3 regions of the Marinicrinis sediminis genome follow, and region 1 is predicted to be linked to each of the others. Evidence: riboswitches for the same ligand, from Rfam matches in the RefSeq annotation. Region 1 holds a riboswitch; each other region holds the start of a gene.

Region 1 (3,276 bases):
CCTGTACTGCAAGACATTCAACTTCACATTCAGAAGGGTGAATTCATTACCCTGCTCGGTCCTTCCGGCTGCGGAAAAAGTACGCTCTTTCAAATCATCGGCGGATTGATTCGTCCCGTCACGGGCGAGGTAATGATTCAAGGAGAGGCCTCCACTGGCAAGAGCGGTCATATCAGCTATATGCCTCAGCAGCCCGCTTTGCTGCCCTGGCGATCGGTGCTGGACAATGTACTGCTTGCGGCAGAAATTTCTGGTACAGCCGGCAGTGAGGCGCGTTCGCGAGCCAGTGAATGGCTGAAACAGGCCGGACTCGCCGAATATGAGCAGCACTATCCCCATCAACTCTCCGGTGGAATGCAACAGCGGGTTGCCTTTGTCAGAGCCTTGATGAGCCCGCAGGAATTGATGCTGCTGGACGAACCGTTCTCCGCGCTTGACGCGATGACCCGTCAGGAGATGCAGCAATGGCTGATCCGTATCTGGGAAGTCCATCGCAGAACGATACTCTTCATTACTCACAGTATAGATGAAGCCCTGTTTCTCTCTGATCGTATCTATGTCATGTCAGCAAGACCTGGCCGAATCATCGAAGAGCTGAAGGTGCCTTTCTCCAGACCGAGAACCGACGAACTGGTTCTGGACCCTGATTTTGCTGCCCACAAACATCGTCTCTATCAACGCCTGAAAGGAGAACCGACCGCATGAAAGCCAAAGTCATTGACAGCCACGTCCATCTGGATATGTACACAGATGATGAACTCGACCGCATCCTGAAAGAAGGCAAAGCAGAACAGGTGGATGCCTGGATCACGGTCTCCAAGGATATGGAAAGCTGCAAACGCAATCTTGCGATTGCACAGGCTCACCCTGATCTCGTTTTTCCGTGCTTTGGGCTGCATCCCGAGCAGTCGCTTCCTGGCGACGAGGCGCAGTCGGACCTGCTGCAATGGATGCGTGAGCATCAGCATGTCGCAGCCGCCATCGGAGAGGTAGGCCTTCCCTACTTTCTTCGCATGGAGAAGCAGGGCCGGGGAGAAGCCTTTAGCGAAGAGCCCTATCTGGAATGGCTGGAAGCGTGTATCCGTCTGGCCGCTGAATGCCAGCTGCCACTGGCGCTGCATGCCGTATACGAAGATGCTGACCAAGTCTGTGACCTGCTGGAGAAGCACTCCATTCAGCGTGCACATTTTCACTGGTACAAGGGCAGTAAGAAAACGACGGAACGCATGCTGCAAAATGGCTATATGATCTCCTTCAATCCGGAGGTTTGCTATGAAGACAGCGCAGCAAGCAGTGTTCGGGCCTATTCGCCGGATCACCTCATGCTGGAGACGGATGGTCCATGGCCTTTTGAACAAGCTTTCGCGGGACATATGACGGCTCCCTGGATGCTTCATGCAGCCATAGATACCGGAGCAGAAATACTAGGCATGCACAAGCAAGAATTGTACAAAAAACTGCATTTCAACACACGTCAATTTTACTTGTCATCGCGATCAAAGTGGATGACATCGACACGGTCTTGTGATAACATGTTGCCATAGTGCAACACCCAATTTGTTCTATACTTGGGAAAGGCAAATCCTTCGAAAGATGGAGACGCAAAGCCACGGGTCTAATACGAGCACATTCCTTCGTAATGATCGCCGGGTTGCCTCGCCGAACTTGACATCATCTTATACCTTCATCATTGTTGTGTGCGCTTTGCATCCAAACCTTGAGCTACACCTTAAAAATCGTGAAAAAGGAGTATGCAGCAATGAGCAAGAAGCAAGTATCGTTGTCAAATGAGGAAGTTCTATCCTGTATCCATGCATGCAGTTATTGTGTGGGCATCCATAAGGAACACAAGCAGACGCCCATCCAGTGCACCAAATACTCAGGCTCCCAATTTCCGATCTATGTCAATGTGAAGACCTGCTTCACCTGCTCGGAATTTGAATGGGTCATCGAACAGGTACGCACTGCTCCTGCATGTCCTTCGCTCCAGAAGGAAACCGGATAGCCCGATATGAGCAGGCTTGCCTTACCAGGCGTTATTGTGTTTTTCAGGCATCTGTGGCAAGATAAGCGAATAGAACTTTCTTTCAAGCCAGGAGTGAATATGAGGCATGAAACCCGTGTTTAAGCTATTGACCGAGCTATCCTCTCGCAAATGGATCTCGCAATTGACCGGCAAATTCGCCAAATCCAGCTTTAGCAAACGCCTGATTCCGCGATTTGCTAAAAGCTACGGCATCAACATCGAGGAAGCGGAAAAATCCATGGATCAATATGCCAGTTTAAACGACTTCTTCACCAGACGCCTCAAGCCAGGCAGCCGTCCGATCCACCCCGATCCAGCATCGCTGATCAGTCCGGTGGATGCGATCGTCACTGGCAAAGGAGTCATCCAGGAGGGTCAACTGTTCAACATTAAGGGACAGGATTATGACCTGGAGGAGCTTCTTAACCATTCCCCGCGCATGATCAATTACATTCACGGCTATTTTTACGTCTTATATTTAAGTCCAACCGACTACCACCGCATTCATGCGCCTGTCGAAGGGACCATCCTTGAAAAAGACCGAATTAAAGGTAAAGTCTATCCGGTACATGATTTCAGTCTGACCCACATGAACAAGGTTCTCAGTCGAAACGAGAGGGTCGTTACCTACATGCAGCATGCCTGCGGAGAGGTAGCCGTCGTCAAGGTGGGCGCTCTGAATGTGGCAAGTATTCAATATACCGATCATTTGCAGCCTCAGGTTGAACGAGGCGGTGAGCTGGCTTATTTCGAATTCGGCTCCACCGTCGTCTTGTTGACAGAAAACGGCACGCTACAGCCCGATGACAATATCCAGGTTGGCGACAAGGTGAAGCTGGGAACCCATTTGGGCACCCTGCATGCCAAATAAGGGATTTGTGATTTGGCTGTTTTCATCATAGTGAAGACACCGAATACCCTGCAAGGATGAATGACAGAATCTTTCTGGAAGGATGAATCGAATGAATCCGCTTGCTCAACAACTGAATGAATCCGTTCAAAAGGAAGACCCGAACGTTTATGCCATGCTGTCTACTCTCGGGAAGCAAATTTATTTCCCGAAAGAAGGCATCATCAGTCAATCTGCCGAAGCGGCTCAAAAGGCAAAAACCTTCAACGCCACGATCGGTATTGCACTGGAAAACAAGAAACCCATGCATCTGGAAGTGATCCAGGAATCACTGTCTGCGTTTGAACCGAAGGACTTGTATCCTTATGCACCACCGGCAGGAAAGCCTGAACTGAGAAGC
Region 2 (3,276 bases), on a different contig from region 1:
TGTCGCCGCCCTGGAGTCTGCGGGGCACATTTACCGGGTGCTGCATACACCTGTTGAGATCTGCATTGACTACACCTGGCATGGCAAGGTGGAGAATGAACTGCGCAACCGTCAGATGCACATGGGAGAGACAAAGTTCACAGACAAGGTGACGCTGACTTGTTATCCTTTGGCGGAACAGGCGGAGGCCTTTGTGGCCTGGATGACAGATTTGACGCAAGGACAGGGTATGATTGCATCATCCGCATCCATATACCTGGATCATGATCGCAATGTGGCCCTTGAAGCTTTGTGAATAAATAAAGGGTGAGGTGGGAAAGTGGCGAGAAAAGCTGTAGAGCAAGAATTGAATCGTGAAATCATTGTAGAGGTAGCGAGAGAGCTTTTTGCAACGAAAGGATATCAATCGGTCTCGATGCGCGCAATTGCCAAAAAATTAGGGTATAGCCATGGATCGCTTTACTATCATTTTCAGGACAAGGCAGAACTGTTCTATAACCTGGTCGTCGATGATTTTACCCATTTGTTTAATCGGCAGATGAAAATATTGAATGATGGCAAGCACAGTGCCATGGAACGGCTGAAGATCATGATGGAGGAATTTATCCAGTTTGGTCTGCAAAACAAATTCCAGTACGAGATCATGTTTCTCATTCAGGACAATGACCTGCGTCGCTATTCCAGAACCGAACAGGCCAAGTGCTTTGATTTGTTCTCACGTGCCGTTAATGCGGCGCTGGAAGAAACCGCTTCGATTGAAATCAGCCTGTTTTCGCTGCCGTGGAGCCTGTTTATGTCTCTGCACGGATTCGTCACCTACTGCAATCGCTTCGATCAAACCTATGACGAAGTTCAAAAGCTGGCAAACGATCATATTACGTTCTTATGCAATAATCTATTAAAAAATTTGGCGGATATCGAAACGGTTCAGCGCTGAGGTACAGATTTCAAGACGGTCACCTCATGCGTGAATCCGATATACATAAAGAGCCACCGTCTGTCTTCACTCCCGGATCAGGGAAGAGAAGCAGATGCGGTGGCTTTTTTTTGATCGAAATAGGGAAAGGCTGGCTCAGGCGTCCGCAGCGATCCGAATCAGACAAGTTCGGTTTCGTGGCCCGTCAAATTCACAAAAGTAAATTCCCTGCCAGGTACCCAGGACCAATTTCCCGTTTTGGACAAGGATAGTTTGCGAGGTGCCCGTAGTGATCGCCTTGAGATGGGAAGCTGTATTGCCTTCAGCGTGTCGATATTTCGGATGTTCCCAAGGGAAAACCTCATCGAGACGCATCAATACATCGCGGACTACATCGGGATCTGCATTCTCATTGATGCATATCCCTGCTGTTGTGTGGGGCGAATAGACGATACAGACACCGTCTGAAATTTTTTCTTTGTCGAGGAGATGTTGGACATCACGCGTAATATCCAGCATCTGATCGCGCTTTTGCGTTGTTAGTGCAATCGAATGGATCACAAATGAAACCCCTTTCGCAAAAATTTCAAATTTGGCATACGAAATAAACAAAATCGAGAAAAATGTACTAGAAAAATGAAATGAAACATAGTAGAATATACTTACTCGGCGCTGTCAAGATGCTTTTCACGATTGTGAAATACTACATAATTTTATTTGACAACATACAATCGAATATGGTATTAGGCAAACCTGTTGAAAAGCAGGGACGCAAAGCTATAGGGACTTAGCCTGAACAGGCATGTCAGCCAGTTGCATTCGTTTGCAGGTGAACTATAGCTGTCTCTCTAGCTATAGTTTATTTAATTTAGAGAGATTTGACAATCAGAAAGGAGTCGAGATGATGGAAACAATGGAACAAACTAGCATGCAGCGTTATTTTCCGAGTACCGATGGAAACGTGGAGGACCGGCAACAAATCGTTTCATGGATCGAACAATTACTGTCAGGCATGGATGCATTAAAAGATCCGGATCGCGTGCACTTGAAGGGAGACAAGCAGCGGGGCGAGCAATTCTATCAGAATCTGATTGAGAACAGCCATATTCCATATCGTTCAGGCTCCATGGAACAGGTTAACGAGAAACTGATTGATCTGATGAAGGATCATCCTTTTCATACCAAACGTTTTATAACCAATATTTTACCGATGGCCAGTACACCCGGCATTGTCGGCATGATGGCTGCGATGCTCCTGAACGGGAACAATCTGTGGGACGTCTACGGTCCGGCAGGCGCAGAAGCAGAGGTCAGTGTCATCAGCATGATGTCCAAGCTCATTGGCTATGATCACACGAAGAGCGGTGGATATACGACATGGGGAGGACAGGGTGCCGTGTTCACGGGGCTTCGAGCTGCCATTGCCAAGTTTGCCCCTTATGCGATGGAGAGAGGGATTCCCAATCATTTGTATGCGTTTACGAGTGAGGCTGCCCATTATAGTCTGCTGAAGTCAGTAGAAGCGGTTGGAATGGGACGTGACAAGCTAGTCAAGGTTGCCTGCAATACGGATTCTTCCATGAACATGGAGGATTTGAAAGAAAAAATGAAACGTGTGATCGAACTCGGTGGGGTGCCGATTTACATCGTGGCAACAACTGGCACGACCGACGCGATGGGCATAGACGATCTCGCTGAGGTTTATGAGACTTCAGAAAAAATAGCAAATGCACATGGTCTCAGACGTCCGCACATTCATGCGGATTCCGCTCTGGGTGGCTTCTTCGCTTTCTTCAATACCTATGACTTTGAACATAATCCGCTTGGCTTCACGCCGCAGGCGCTGCAAGCACTAGAGCAAATCTCAGGCAAGCTGAATAAGCTGGCGTTGGCCGACTCTCTCTGTTTTGATTTCCAGAAACTCGGACAGACCCCCTATGTGACCAGCCTGTTTCTCGTGAAGGATGCCGCTGATCTTGAACCGATGGATCTGGCGCCGGAGGAAACGCCTTATGTGGGTCACCGTGGCTACGGTCAATATCATACGGGATATACACTGGAATGCTCGCGTATGGCCAGTGCGGTATCGATGATGGCGGCGTTGACGGCTTTTGGCATTGAGGGGTATCAACGTCTTCTGGGACAGTTTGTTGAAGTGAGCTGCGCCGTCCGGGAGGGGTTAGCACAAATTCCAGGCGTGGAGGTTGTGAATCCAGATAATCCGGGCATTACAACACTGTTCCGAATCTATCCCGAAGGTGCGCCGAGATATCAGCAGGAAATCTCGGGAACGTGTTCGATTTACGATCTGAAGCGCAACAATATGCTGAACGAGATGCTGTTTGAACGTCTCGGGGAAC
Region 3 (3,276 bases), on a different contig from region 1:
TAACTGACGACTTCGGCACGAATAAATCCGCGTTCGAAATCGGTATGGATCACCGCTGCCGCCTGCGGGGCTTTCGTTCCCTGACGAATCGTCCATGCCCGTACTTCCTGCACGCCTGCCGTGAAATAGGTCTGCAAGCCGAGCAGTGTATAGGCAGCACGAATCAAGCGGTCCAGACCGGACTCTTCAAGACCCAGCTCTTCCAGGAACATTTCCCGATCTTCCCCTTCGAGTTCGGCAATTTCCGATTCTACCTTGGCACTGACCGCGACCACTTCGGCTTGCTCGCCTGCCGCAAATTCGCGCACTTTCTGAACATGCGGATTGTCCTCCGCAGAGCCTACTTCATCCTCGCTCACATTGGCGGCATACAGTACCGGCTTCATCGTCAGCAAATGGAGATCGCGAATAATCAGATGCTCCTCTTCGGTTAGCTCCATGCTCCGGGCAGGCTTGTCATTGTACAGCACTTCCTTGATCTTCTCCAGGCATTCCACTTCCTGAGCATATTGCTTGTTGCCGCCCTTCATGTTCTTGCGGGATCGATCTATCCGTTTTTCCACCGATTCCACATCTGCGAGAATCAGCTCCAGATTAATCGTCTCGATATCTGAAATCGGGTCTACCCCGCCGGATACATGGGTAATGTTCTCGTCTTCAAAGCATCTGACCACATGTACAATGGCATCCACTTCCCGAATATGCGCCAGGAATTTGTTGCCCAATCCCTCTCCCTTGCTCGCGCCTTTCACCAGTCCGGCAATGTCTACGAATTCAAATGCAGTCGGAACGATCCGGTTCGGATTTACGATCTCTGCCAGCTTCTCCAGACGATCATCCGGTACTTCTACGACCCCTACATTCGGATCAATCGTACAAAACGGATAGTTGGCCGATTCTGCACCTGCCTGTGTGATCGCATTAAACAAGGTGGATTTTCCTACATTGGGTAAGCCTACGATTCCTGCTTTCAAAGCCATTTATATGTCCACTCCTTCTTCATTCCCTCTTCTATCTATGAGGATCTCTTAAGATCCGTTCCAGTGATGCCAGTGTTTTACGTCATTTTACTGCTTCCTGTTGTTTCAGGTGGTTCATTCATGCCAGTGCATTGTACGCTTGCTGGGCTTGTGAGTATAACCTTACTTATTATATAGCAGTCATACGCGTTGTACAACGAAAAAACCTAGAACATGCGCGATCGCACAATCTGTGCCTAAATCGCAGATATCCTAGGTATGCCCTGTCCGCAATGGATGAATCCGTCTGCCTGTCCTCAATTCGCAAGCCGGGAGCGGAACTCCTGTTTTCTTGAAACGGCCCGATATTGAATTTGCTTGGTCAATATATACGCGCGCAGTGCATTGATGCGTGCTTGCGGAAAATGAACCATTTTCGCTCCGTAATAAATGCCCCCTTCGGTTTCTTCATGTCTCACTACTTCCACATCGCAGGCTGTTGCATGTCCGATATGCAGTTGAAGTTCCACTCTGGTTTCATACAATGTAAGGGACGGTTGTCCGGTCGCCAGGAATCCGACACCGCCAATGCTGATGTTCTGAATATGGATCTGGATCGGACTTGCAATGTTGAGGTCTTTTTGAGGGTGGAACACTTTCGTGATGTGCCCCTTCTCCTCGATGTCCACACGGGGATGCTCCCGTTTGTTCAGAAATTTCTTCTGATTTTCAGGTGGATTGAGCACGATGACGACACCATTGTCGATGGCAACCACACTGCTATGCACCGTATGTATGCCGCCAAGTGAATAGATGGACAATTTAACGACATCGCCTAGCTTGAACTTGCGGTAATCACTGAGCTCAATCTCAATAATATCTCCTTCTGCATAGGTCAGGATGCCGGTAGTCAAATAGTCCCTGGTTTCCACTACCGTTCTGGAATCAAGCAAAATTCCGGCTGTTCCATGTTCATACTCTGTACTCATGGCATGCTCCTTGTTTTTCAAAAATGCAAACGTATCCATTAGCAGCACCTCTTCATCGATAGAGTTGTCAGGCAGCGAAGACATCAATGAGCGTCATGCAGCACGTCTGGGAGAGTCGGGTAAGCAGCAGTGATTCAAGTTTGGTTTATGTAAAGGCTGTATCCGGCTGGTGAGCGGCCCCAAGAGGTAAAGAAAAAGCTAACCTCGAAACCATACTTGTTTCGAAATTAGCCTTGTTACCATGTAACTGAGCCTGTCTGTATACGGGGATGCGAGACAAGCTGCATGCTGTGCTTCTCAGCTTATGTGGTAACCCGGCCGTCAGTAGTTGATGCAACCTTAGACCCGTGGCTTTGCGTCCCTATTTTTCAATAGGTTTGCCCTTATTCGGATACCATAGGCACAACGATGTGTATCCTGTGCCTTTTCTAGTAAAATAGTATCACTTCTTCATTATAGGAGACAATTCGACATCTGGCAACCATTTTTTTCTACCTGTCTGCCTCTTTTTGAGAGAATTCTCACAGTCCTCATCAGACTTCGTATGGCATTCTCACAGTCCCCCATAATCTTCTTTAGAGCATTCTCACAGTCCCTTTAATCTTCGTTAGAACATTTTCGCAATCCCCGTCCATCTTCGTAAAAGCATTGTCACGATCCCAGTTCATTATTAGAGATGCCAAAGCCTCATTGACTGCTATGACCTCCCATCATGACCGCGACTTCGGCTCGCGAAGCTGTTCCTTGAGCCGTCTCAGCACCACACCAAATTCCGCCCACGTCACCGCAGTATCGGGATCATGGGCCTGTGTAATGAGGCCTTGCTCATCCAGCCAGTTCATCGCCGATTCCTTCCACGTCAACGGATCACCCGGCAGATCACCATCCAGCATATCTTGCCAAATACGGATAATATCTTCCCCGTATCCCACGCCGGGAACCGCCCATTTGCCACCAAGTTCATTCCAGTACAGCGCCGTACCGCGAAGATTGGATTTCTCCAGCAGTATAAACCGGGGATCAACCAACTTTCTGCCCTCTGGAAGCGGAGCAGTAGTCGCATACCCGTACAAATGCTGAATCTGTGCCTCAATCCCTTCCTGCGGGGATGCAAAAGATGCACCTCGTGCACTGCTGCTTACGGCCCCGAGACCGGCATAATTGTGCTGCTGCGGCAGAACCGATCCCCCGAATCGCCAGCTTCCGGTTTCCTTGATGGATTGCGCAAAGGCGACATCTCCCCTCACCCCATACCACGCTCCTATGCGAAGATAGTCCTCCGCCAATGTAGGCGCAAGGCTGTTCCTTTTCTTCACGTAGGCATTCAT

The links. A riboswitch is a leader RNA that binds a small molecule or an ion and turns the genes downstream of it on or off. The one in region 1 is predicted to bind cyclic di-GMP.
Region 2: linked by a shared signal. The riboswitch ahead of ACFSUC_RS06105 (pyridoxal phosphate-dependent decarboxylase family protein) and the one ahead of ACFSUC_RS03230 (hypothetical protein) in region 1 are both predicted to bind cyclic di-GMP.
Region 3: linked by a shared signal. The riboswitch ahead of ACFSUC_RS10770 (PilZ domain-containing protein) and the one ahead of ACFSUC_RS03230 (hypothetical protein) in region 1 are both predicted to bind cyclic di-GMP.

The regions. Positions count from the first base shown of each region.
Region 1 covers NZ_JBHUMM010000005.1:38,752-42,027, forward strand. The annotation lists gene ACFSUC_RS03220 (ABC transporter ATP-binding protein) at 1-705, shown strand, start outside; gene ACFSUC_RS03225 (TatD family hydrolase) at 702-1,544, shown strand; cyclic di-GMP riboswitch class I at 1,567-1,659, shown strand; gene ACFSUC_RS03230 (hypothetical protein) at 1,760-2,005, shown strand; gene asd (archaetidylserine decarboxylase) at 2,112-2,897, shown strand; gene ACFSUC_RS03240 (aminotransferase class I/II-fold pyridoxal phosphate-dependent enzyme) at 2,989-3,276, shown strand, end outside.
Region 2 covers NZ_JBHUMM010000010.1:15,860-19,135, forward strand. The annotation lists gene ACFSUC_RS06090 (YigZ family protein) at 1-295, shown strand, start outside; gene ACFSUC_RS06095 (TetR/AcrR family transcriptional regulator) at 320-937, shown strand; gene ACFSUC_RS06100 (secondary thiamine-phosphate synthase enzyme YjbQ) at 1,073-1,477, opposite strand; cyclic di-GMP riboswitch class I at 1,653-1,737, shown strand; gene ACFSUC_RS06105 (pyridoxal phosphate-dependent decarboxylase family protein) at 1,821-3,276, shown strand, end outside.
Region 3 covers NZ_JBHUMM010000023.1:201,421-204,696, forward strand. The annotation lists gene ychF (redox-regulated ATPase YchF) at 1-980, opposite strand, end outside; gene ACFSUC_RS10770 (PilZ domain-containing protein) at 1,277-1,987, opposite strand; cyclic di-GMP riboswitch class I at 2,254-2,340, opposite strand; gene ACFSUC_RS10775 (glucosaminidase domain-containing protein) at 2,659-3,276, opposite strand, start outside.